DNA from 2 places in the Azotosporobacter soli genome. Region 1 is predicted to be linked to the other one. Evidence: riboswitches for the same ligand, from Rfam matches in the RefSeq annotation. Region 1 holds a riboswitch; the other holds the start of a gene.

Region 1 (5,545 bases):
CGTGGAGAAAGTGTTCTTTGCTCTTTGCCTGGTCTTTTTGAGCTATGTGGTGTCGGGCGTGATCGTCGATCCGCCATGGCAGGAAGTCTTAAAGGCTTCGGTAACGCCAAGCTTTTCCGGCGATGTAGACTTTCTTCTGCTTGCGGTTGGCGTCATCGGCACGACGATTACGCCGTGGGGACAGTTTTATGTGCAGTCTTCGGTCGTTGACAAAGGCATCACCGCGAAAGAATACCGCTATACGCGCTGGGACGTGATGATCGGTTCTTTCTTTACCGGCTTTATTGCCTTTTTCATCATGGTCGCCACGGCAGCGACGCTGTACGCGAACGGCATCACGATAGAGACGGCGAAGGATGCGGCAATTGCTCTGGAACCGCTGGCGGGAAAGTACGCCAGTTTCCTCTTTGCCTTAGGCTTACTTGGCGCATCGATGCTGGCGGCGTTTGTTCTGCCGCTTAGCACCTCGTATGCGATCTGCGAAGCGTTCGGCTTTGAACAGGGGATCAGCAAGAATTATAAAGAGGCGCCGGTCTTTTTCGGCCTTTATACGGTGATGATCGTCCTGGGCGCGGCGATCGTGCTTTGGCCGGATTTATCATTGTACCAGGTCATGCTGACGACGCAGGTCGTCAACGGCGTATTGCTGCCGCCGATTTTGGTCTTTATGGTCTTGATCGCCAGCAATGTGAATCTGATGGGCAAACATGCCACGTCGAAGACTTATAACGCCATCACCTGGGTCTTCACCACATTCCTGATCCTGCTCACGTTGGTGTTGTTGGTTACGACGCTCTTTCCGGAAACGGCGGAATGGATCAAAACGCTTCTCTGACAGTCTCCGATGGTCTCAAATTAATTGAGACCATCTTTTTTTTGCGTAATGGGCAATTGTAAGAAGAGTGGCAGTCATCTGTAATTGAAAAAAAATAGGCAGAAAGATAAAGTAAAGAAGCAGACTTATTCTCAGGGCAGGGTGAAATTCCCTATCGGCGGTAGCCCGGCATAGCCGGGGAGCCCGCAAGCGCTCTTGCAGACCGCAAGATGGCAGCAGATCTGGTTGAGCCAGAGCCGACGGTTATAGTCCGGATGAAAGAGGATAAAACAGTCTTTTGCCAAATCACTGTATATTCCTGTGCCTTGATTCGGATGAGTCGCCTAAATAAAGGAGGCGTATCACGATGAATCAGAAAAAAGAAGAAAGCGTATGGAAAAAAAGAGTGACCAATGCGTTGTCATCCTTGCAAGAGGGCAAAGGGGTATTGGTAACCGATGATGAAGAACGGGAAAATGAGGGCGATTTGATTTTTTCAGCCGAAAAGATTGGTGTTGCGGAAATGGCGATGTTGATTCGCGAATGCAGCGGAATTGTCTGCCTTTGCCTGCCTGAAGAGCAGGTAGAAAGATTGGCGCTGCCGATGATGACGGAAAAAAACACCAGCGCCTTTCAAACGAATTTCACCGTATCGATTGAAGCGGCGCAGGGCGTGACGACCGGCGTATCGGCGGCTGACCGGGTGACGACGATCAAAGCGGCGATCAAAGAGGACGCCTGCTATAGCGACCTTTGCAGTCCCGGTCATGTCTTTCCGCTTCGTGCCAGAAAAGGCGGCGTACTGGAGCGGCCCGGACATACGGAAGCAACCGTCGATCTGATGCGGCTTGCCGGGCTGAGACCGTTTGGCGTCTTATGCGAATTGACAAACCAGGATGGCTCAATGGCGCGTCTGCCGGAAATCACTGCGTTTGCGGCAAGACATGCTTTTCCGCTGCTGTCGGTGGCCGATTTAATAAAATATAGAAGAGCAATAGAAGAAAAGTAAGTCAGCAATGGACGGATCGCTTCTTAAGAAAAGAAGGCGGTCCGTCTATTTTGCTGTCTAATGGCGAGAAGATAGTAGGATATGATATAATGACTAGAAGAAAATACGCAAGGAACACAGGGTGATGAATATTGGCAAAAGCAACGGATAAAGAAAGAAGACGCTATGAAGTAATCGGTGTGTTTCTCATGGCGCTAGGCGTTATCGGTTTGATCAGTTTATATGGCGGCAATACCGGCGTGCTCGGGCGCTACTTAGGCAAATTTCTTTCTTACGCCTTCGGTATTGGCGCTGTAGTCGTGCCGATCTTGATCATGGCGATCGGCGGCATGTATATTAAAAGCGGTCAGGCGATTCGTTTCAGCAGCCGCTTTTGGGGTCTGTTATTATTTTATGTTTCGGTACTGGCGTTGTTCCATCATTTTCTGGTTGCCGAAGGGACTGAAATCTTGCCGGAAAGCCTGCTCGAAGGCGGCGGCCTGATTGGCGGCATGGTGCTCTTTCTTCTGCGCAAAGTCGTCGGTTTTTACGGCGGCATGGTCCTGGTTTTGGCGATGGCTGTCTGGGGACTCTTATTGGCGACGACCTGGTCGCTCTACCATACGTTGAGCGCAGCGGGACAAAAGACGCAGGAAGGCATAACCACCGCCTATGAATCCGTTCATAGCAAGGCGGAAACTTTTTATAATCAGGATAAAGACTGGCGTTTTACCACGCATGGCCGTTCCGGCAAACAGGAGAAAGGCGAATACGAATCGCCGACGCTATTTAACCGCCTCTTCAGCAACAGTCGTTTGGCAGGCGAGACAGAGGCGGTAAAAGAAGTGCCGCTTCTGCTGCATGAGGAAAAAGAAAGCGAGCGATACGAAGCGCCGCTGCTGGAGGAACGCGTCAGTACGCCGGAAAGACCGGCAGCGCCGCCGCAAAAGGTTCGTCAAACGGCGCCGCGTGAAAACGTGAAGCCGCCGGAGCGGACGAATAACAAGGAGACGCCGTTGCCAGGACTGCTTGATCCCGCACCAACGCCGGTTCCGGGACAGTATCAGCTGCCGCCGCTCTCACTTCTGAATAAGCCGAGCGTCAAGAATGACGGCAAACAGGATAAGGAAGTGGCGGCTAACGCGAAAACACTGGAAGAAACATTGGAAAGTTTTGGCGTCAAGGCGAAAATAAAGCATGTGAGCCAGGGACCGGCCGTGACGCGCTATGAACTCGAGCCTGCGCCCGGCGTAAAAGTAAGCCGCATCGTGAATCTTGCCGATGACATCGCGCTCAGTCTCGCGGCGTCGGGCGTGCGGATCGAGGCGCCGATTCCCGGCAAAGCTGCGATCGGCATCGAAGTGCCGAATAAGACGGTTTCAAGCGTGCCGCTGCGCGATGTGTTGGACCATCCGAATTTTTTGACCGCCAAGTCGCATTTGACCGTCGCGCTGGGCAAGGATATCGCGGGCAATATCATCACGACTGATCTGGGCAAGATGCCGCATCTTTTGGTGGCCGGTTCGACCGGTTCCGGCAAAAGCGTATGCGTAAACACGCTGTTGGCGAGCATCCTTTTTCGGGCGACGCCGGATGAGGTGCGATTTATCCTGATTGACCCGAAGGTGGTTGAACTTACAAGTTATAATGGCTTGCCTCATTTGCTGACGCCGGTTGTGACCGAGGCGAAAAAAGCAGCGGCTGCGCTTCGCTGGGCGGTCGTGGAGATGGATCGCCGTTATGAAATGTTTGCGGCGGCCGGCGTCAGGGACATCGGCCGTTATAATGAACAGATCGATGCGTTCCCGGTGGGTGACGGTTCGAGCGGGACGAAGATGCCGTATATTCTGGTCGTTATCGATGAGTTGGCGGATCTGATGATGGTTTCGCCGGTCGATGTGGAAGATGCCATCATCCGTCTGGCACAAAAAGCGAGAGCCGCCGGCATTCATATGGTTCTGGCGACGCAGCGCCCTTCGGTCGACGTTATTACCGGCTTGATCAAAGCGAATGTGCCTTCGCGCATCGCCTTCGCCGTATCGTCGCAGGTCGACTCACGCACCATCCTCGATATGGGCGGTGCAGAAAAATTATTGGGCAAAGGCGATATGCTGCTCTATCCGATCGGTACGCCGAAGCCGCTGCGCGTCCAAGGCGCATTCATTGCCGACGGAGAGGTTGAGGCACTGACCGATTACATCAAAGCGCAAAGTGAACCGCCGGAGTATGTGGATGGCGTTACGACCTGCGAAAATCCTAATTCGAGTGCGGCACATCAGGCGGAAGTCTGTGAAGACGAATTATTGGAAGACGCAGTGCGCATTATCATGGAGACGCAGCAGGCCTCGGCGTCGATGCTGCAGCGCAAGTTCCGCATCGGTTTCACGCGGGCGGGCCGCCTGATCGACCGGATGGAAGAATTGAAGATTCTCGGGCCGAATGTGGGCAGCAAGCCACGGGAAATCTTGATGGGCTATGAAAATGCGATGGAACGCTATTTCAGTAAAAATGAAGCGGCGAGTGCAAAAGAAGAGGACGATTAAAAAAGCGGCGAACTGCGTTTTAGCAGTTTGCCGCTTTTTTCAAGTCGTCAAATCCGTTTTTGTTTCGCCTTCGACCGCAGGCGGTTCAGAGATCGTTTCGGCGGTCGATTCCCTGGGCGCTGTCTTCATTTCCGGCTCCGCCGCGCTATTTGGCGCGAAAGTCAGCTGCACAGGCGCATCGAGCGCCGCCTGGCCTTTGGCATAGGCTTCCATGATTCTTTTGTGCCGTTCGGCGAACGGCAGGCCGTCAAGCTGCAAGGCCTGATATTTCTTAGCCGCCTCCGCCAGCAGGAGCGGATCGACGCTGGGCGTTGCGGTCTGTAAGATTTGCTGGATGCGCGCCGAAAAATCGAGTTGGGCGAGCGGTGAAGCGGTCGCAGGTGCGGCGCTTGCCGTGTCTTTACTCGCTTTAGTGTCAGTAGGGACTGTTTTTGTATAAGCGCTTTGCACTTTGCTCAGATCATGGCCGATCATTTTTCCGGCATCCTGCAGGTCAGCCTGCTTGAGATACTCTTTGAACTGCGTTTTATCGCTAGCCGATAATTTTTTATAATCATGGATGAAGGCATCCTGTTCTTCCTTGGGCAGACGATTTTTCAGCGTCGTGATCGATTTGGGATAATCCGTCAGACTTTGGATGCCGAGAGCGCCCGCCAAAAAGCCTAAAATATTCATGCGCTAATGTCCTCCTTGCAAATTGGACGATATTGTATTGCATATACTTCGCTTAAGAAAAGGGAATTCCTGTTATCTTAATTTTTTTAAGTGGTGAAAATCAGTTTTTTTTTCTGGCCGTGCGGAGCGGCAAAATGTTATAATGAACAAGTGCCGAGGTTTGGCAATTTTTAATGCGAAAGACGGCTGCTGCGCAAGCGGCGTTAAGCCGGAGAAGAGAGGGATTTATTTTGACGAAAGCAACGATTGAAACGGCTAAAGGGAAAATCGTTATTGAACTGTTTGAGAATGAGGCTCCGAAGACGGTGGAAAACTTCACCTATTTGATTGAAAAAGGATTTTATGACGGCTTGTCTTTTCATCGCGTGATAAAAGGATTTGTGGCGCAAGGCGGTTGTCCGGATGGTACCGGCGCCGGCGGCCCCGGATATACGATTCCCTGCGAGACGGAAGGAAATCCGCACAAGCATGAACGCGGCTCCTTGTCGATGGCGCATCGCGGTCCCAATACCGGAGGAAGTCAGT
Region 2 (5,545 bases), on a different contig from region 1:
ATAAGCCGAGATCAGTCAAGATTTGTGCGCCGATGCCATAATCGCGCAGATCCGGCGCAAAACCAAGCAACTCATTCGCTTCTACCGTGTCTTTCCCTTGATCCTGGAGTGCATACGCTCTTATTTTATTAGCCAGGCCGATGCCTCGCCCCTCCTGGCGCATATACAAGAGAACGCCGCATCCCTCCTTCCCAATACGCTGCAGAGCAGCCTGCAATTGGTCTCCGCAGTCACAGCGAAGCGAACCGAGAACGTCACCCGTCAAACATTCTGAATGCACCCTGACCAGGACATCTTCCTGCCCCGCCACATCGCCATGCACCATCGCCACATGGCATTTATGGTCTAGCGTGCTCTCATAGCCAATAATCCTAAAATCTCCGTATTTAGTCGGCATCTTGGCTTCTGCACCGCGCAAAACAATTTTATCATTCGGGTCATGCTTTTTACGATATTTAATCAAATCGGCAATCGTAATCATCTTTAAACCGTGTTTAGCCGCAAATTCAAGAAGTTCTGGCACACGGGCCATCGTCCCGTCCTCGCTCATGATTTCGCAAATAACGCCCGCCGGATAGCGACCGGCCAACTTCGCCAGATCGACAGACGCTTCCGTATGGCCCGCACGGCGCAACACGCCTCCGTCACAATAGCGAAGCGGGAAAACATGTCCCGGGCGGCGCAGGTCTTCCGCTTTCGTTTTAGGATCCAATACGGATAAAATCGTTTCCGCCCTTTCATGTGCGGAAATACCGGTCGTCGTGTTTTTGCCGTCAATCGAAACGGTAAATGCCGTGCAATGCAAATCGGTATTATCGCAGACCATCGCACCAATACCTAGTTCATCGAGGCGCGAACCAATGACGGGCATGCAAATCAATCCGCGTCCGTAGGTAGCCATAAAGTTAATGGCCTCCGGCGTCACACGGTCAGCCGCCATCAGTAGGTCCCCTTCATTTTCCCGGTCCTCATCATCAACCACGATAACAATTTTCCCATCGTGGATATCCTTGATCGCATCTTCAATCGCATTGAATTTCATGACGCCAGCCTCCTCTTTCTCGTTACAGGAATCCATTTTTCTGCAACAGTTCCAAATTCAAACCGCTTTTATTCGGCTTCGTCGCCTGCTCATCCGTCCGAGAAAGCAACTTTTCCACATACTTTCCGATAATATCGCCTTCCAAGTTGACTTTCCCGCCGACGCCTTTGTATCCGAGCGTCGTCAACGCCGCCGTATGAGGAATCAGTGACACGCTGAACCAGTCCGGCCCTAGCGCCACAATCGTCAAACTAATTCCGTCGATCGTAATTGAGCCCTTTTCCACCACATAGCGCATGACTTCTTCAGGCGCTGCAATCGAAATCACAATCGCATTGTCATTTCGCTCCTTGCGGCGGATGCTGCCGACTCCATCGATATGACCGCTCACGATATGCCCGCCCAGACGATCCCCGACCCGAAGCGTCCGTTCTAAATTGACCTTCTCACCATTTTGCAAAGTGCCGAGTACCGTGCGCCGCATCGTTTCCGGCATAACATCAGCCGTAAACCAATCTGCCCCAAACGCCACGACCGTCAAACATGTACCATTCACTGCAATGCTGTCGCCCATTTTAACATCGTCAACGACAACCTTTGCCCTGACGGTAATTCGGGCCGACTGCGCGCCAGATTCGACAGATTGGACACTACCTAATTCTTCCACAAGTCCGGTAAACATCGCGTCCCTCCCGTCGGCTCACATCGCCGCTAATTAAAATATCGTCCGCTATTTTTTCTATTTCAACCTCTTCGAGTTCCGCCATATCGGGAACACGCTCTAGTCCCACTCCGCCAATCGGCCCCGGTGCAGCATCCCCACCGATGACCTTCGGCGCAATAAACCAATAGACGCGATCCACGAGATTATCCGCCCAGAAAGAAGCATTCAGCCTCGAACCACCTTCAAGCAACAAGCTGCTAATCTGCGCTTTACCTAATTGCTGTAAAAGAGCCCGCAGATCAATTCGTCCAGCCGTATCGGCCTTGATCAGCCAGACCTCGACACCCGCCTGGCGCAATGCTTCAATGCGCTCCGGCGGCGCAGCCTCTGTCACCGCAATGATCGTCTGCGCCAAATCATCGCATACGACCTTTGCCGTCAATGGCGTCTGTGCATGGCTGTCGACAATGACCCTCAGGGGATTTTTTCCGCCCTGCGGCAAGCGGGTCGTCAATTGAGGATCATCTTTTAACACGGTCCCGATTCCCGTCAAGATCGCATCATGGCAATCTCTCAGATGATGTACCCTCTCCCTAGCTGCGCTTCCTGTAATCCACTGCGAGTGCCCTGTTTTCGCAGCTACCTTGCCGTCAAGCGACATGGCCGTTTTTAAGCTGACGAAGGGCAACCCGGTACTAATCCACTTTAAAAAAACAATGTTTTGCCTGGCCGCTTCTGCAGCAAGGACACCTTCCACCACCTCAATCCCCGCCTGGCGTAAATAAGCTAGACCTTTACCAGCCACTAAGGGATTCGGATCCAGCATCGCAACAAACACGCGCTTAACGCCCGCCTCCGCCAACGCTTTCGCGCAGGGACCCGTCCGACCTCGGTGTGAACAAGGTTCCAACGTAACGTAGATATCCGCGCCGCGCGCTAAATCGCCCGCCTGTCGAAGTGCATGAATTTCTGCGTGAGCGGTTCCGGCTTTGCGATGCCAGCCTTGACCAACGACACGCCCTTCCTTCACAATCACAGCTCCTACCAGCGGATTCGGCGTCGTCCGTCCTTCGGCAAGTTTTGCCAGTTGTAAAGCCAAATGCATAAATTCTGGTTGCATAGGACCCTCTCCTTGCCTCTTTCATTCTATGGATATCGATGTAGGAAGAAGGTACTTTAGCAAAAAGGCTGTTAATGGCGTAAATCGCCGCTAACAGCCTTAAAAGACAAAGAAACACAAAGTCTTAGTTTTCTAAGACTCCCGTTGCTAACCTTTTCCCATCCAGACTATACTGTCGGCTCTGGAATCACACCAGATCAGCCAAATTTGGCTCGCGGGCTTTACCGCCGGTAAGGAATTGAAAGAAATTCTTTCTCACCTCGTCCCAAAGGCTCATTATTTAATTGTTTACATATATATTATCAGCAACAAGATAAATAATCAAGCCCCTCTAATCGCATCAATGGCTTGCGCAATATCCGGCGCCTGATAAACTGCCGAACCAGCGACGAGAATCGTCGCACCCGCTTTTTTTACCAATACGGCCGTCTGCGAATTAACGCCCCCGTCGACCTGAATTTCAGCTTTTGAACCACAATTTTCGATGCGCTTTTTCAATCGGATAATTTTATCAACAGAAGCCTCAATAAACTTTTGTCCGCCAAAACCAGGATTTACGCTCATAATGAGAACCATATCCAATTCCGCCAACACCTCATCGAGCGCCGTAAGCGAAGTACCCGGATTCAGAGCTACACCAGCTTTGACGCCAAGTTCTTTAATCTGTTGTACGAGTCGGTGCATATGCGGAGCCGTTTCGGCATGAAAAGTAATCCAATCGGCACCGGCTTTTGCAAAGGGTTCAATATACGCTTCAGGATTCGTCACCATCAGATGAACGTCAAACTCCAGTTTCGTATGCGCGCGCAGCGCCGCGATAACCGGAGGACCGAACGTAAGATTCGGAACGAAATGCCCATCCATGATATCAATATGAACCATGTCAGCGCCTGCCGCTTCAATCCGTTTGATTTCTTGCGCCAAACAGGCAAAATCGGCTGAAAGAATCGAGGGAGCTATCTTAATCCTATTCATCAATCAAAACCCCTTTTTTGTCACTTTATTTTCGTTGCAAATGGCAACATAGTTTTCATAGCGAAGTGCGTCAATTTTTCCAGCCGCGACTGCATTTTTGACGCCGCAAGCCGGTTCATGCAGGTGCAAACAGGAACTAAAGCGGCAGTCTGCCGTCTCTTCAACGAACTCACGAAACCAGTGCCGCAGTTCATCTGGGGCAATATCGGTGATTTCGGCCAAACTGAAGCCCGGAGTATCAACGACAAAGCCGCCGCCCTGCAGCGGCATCAATTCGGCATGACGCGTGGTATGCTTTCCGCGACCGATTTTATCGCTGACTTCGCCAGTCATAAGATTCAAACCCGGCTGCAGCGCATTGAGCAAAGAAGATTTTCCGACGCCGGACGGACCGGAAAAAACGCTAACGCGCCCGCTCAACGTCTTTCTCAATTCTTCCAGGCCTTGTCCGGTCTTCGCCGATACTTCGATCACTTTGTAACCGATCTGTCGATAACATTCCGTCAAGGCACCAATTTCTTTTGCACAGCCTAACTCACTCTTATTGATGCACAACACAATATCGAGTTGCGAACTTTCGGCCAATACGAGAAACCGGTCGAGCAACAGTCTGCTGATATCCGGACTGGCTGCGGCAAAGGTCAAGATAACTTGTTCTACATTAGCCACCAATGGTCGTTTCAATAAGCTGCGTCTCGGCAGGATCGTTTCGATTACGCCCTTTCCGTCGGATAGCAAGCTAAATTGCACCTCGTCACCGACCAGCAGCGAAAAGCGTTCTTTTTTGAATCGGCCGCGCAACGTGCACATAACAACCGCATCCGGTTGCTGTACATAATAAAAACTATTGTACGCCTTGATGATAATCCCCTGGTTCACATTGTGCCTCCTTGTTCGGCTGGCAAAGTTTCAGCGCATCTTAAAACGCCTGTTCTTTGACGCTCACTCCATTGACAAATACCTGAACTTTTCCAGAAGCGCTGCCTTCAACGGTCTTTTCTATCCGGTCGCCCGGTTTATGAACATTCTCGTAAACCGTCCTTTTTCCAGCGGCGTCATTGACAACAATCTGAACGGTCTGGCGACTGGGACCGTCAGGAACCGTGATTTGTACCCCGACGCGTTTAGTGGAAGATCCGGTCTTAGAGACCACCAGATCGACGCTGGAATCTTCGATGACCTCTGCCCCGCCAGACGGATTTTGAGAAATAACCGTTCCCGGCGCATATCGTTCGCTCGCCTCTTCCGTCACTTTGCCGATTTTAAGTTTAAGACTTTCCGCTTGCGCCGTCACGCCGGGAAGCGGCAACCCACGCCAGTCAGGCAAAGCTACTTTCTTCACGCCTGAATTGTGATTGATCACCAAATCAATGGGTGTGTTCTTATTCACCTGCGCCGGCGGGCGGGGATTTTGCGAAATAACCGATTCCAATGGCAATTCCGGGTTATAGACCTCATCAACCCTGCCAATTGTCAGTCCGGCGCTTTTCAGTTTCGCTTCCGCATCCCGGCGGTTCAACCCCTTTAGATCCGGCACGGTCGTCACTTCGCTGCCTTTGCTGACCACCACAGTGATCGCGCGTTGCTCCTTAACCACCGCTCCCGCTTCCGGATATTGCGATATGACATGACCGAGCGGCACTTTATCATCATAGCTTTCCGAAAGCGTAATCCTCAAATTTTGATTCAGCAGTACATTGCGCGCAATGTCCACCTGCTTGCCGACTACGTCAGGAACCGTCAC

Evidence for each region. Region 1 has a riboswitch for FMN ahead of ribB (3,4-dihydroxy-2-butanone-4-phosphate synthase). Riboswitches for the same ligand answer to the same signal wherever they lie in the genome.
Region 2: it holds a riboswitch for FMN, as region 1 does, so the genes downstream of both, ribD (bifunctional diaminohydroxyphosphoribosylaminopyrimidine deaminase/5-amino-6-(5-phosphoribosylamino)uracil reductase RibD) here and ribB (3,4-dihydroxy-2-butanone-4-phosphate synthase) in region 1, are expected to answer to the same signal.

What each region holds. Positions count from the first base shown of each region.
Region 1 covers NZ_JAUAOA010000012.1:16,729-22,273, reverse strand. The annotation lists gene QTL79_RS11360 (Nramp family divalent metal transporter) at 1-835, shown strand, start outside; FMN riboswitch at 959-1,105, shown strand; gene ribB (3,4-dihydroxy-2-butanone-4-phosphate synthase) at 1,182-1,823, shown strand; gene QTL79_RS11350 (FtsK/SpoIIIE family DNA translocase) at 2,012-4,345, shown strand; gene QTL79_RS11345 (hypothetical protein) at 4,385-5,020, opposite strand; gene QTL79_RS11340 (peptidylprolyl isomerase) at 5,251-5,545, shown strand, end outside.
Region 2 covers NZ_JAUAOA010000007.1:62,568-68,112, forward strand. The annotation lists gene QTL79_RS08475 (bifunctional 3,4-dihydroxy-2-butanone-4-phosphate synthase/GTP cyclohydrolase II) at 1-1,042, opposite strand, end outside; gene QTL79_RS08480 (riboflavin synthase) at 1,065-1,724, opposite strand; gene ribD (bifunctional diaminohydroxyphosphoribosylaminopyrimidine deaminase/5-amino-6-(5-phosphoribosylamino)uracil reductase RibD) at 1,693-2,826, opposite strand; FMN riboswitch at 2,973-3,103, opposite strand; gene rpe (ribulose-phosphate 3-epimerase) at 3,148-3,801, opposite strand; gene rsgA (ribosome small subunit-dependent GTPase A) at 3,805-4,680, opposite strand; gene pknB (Stk1 family PASTA domain-containing Ser/Thr kinase) at 4,721-5,545, opposite strand, start outside.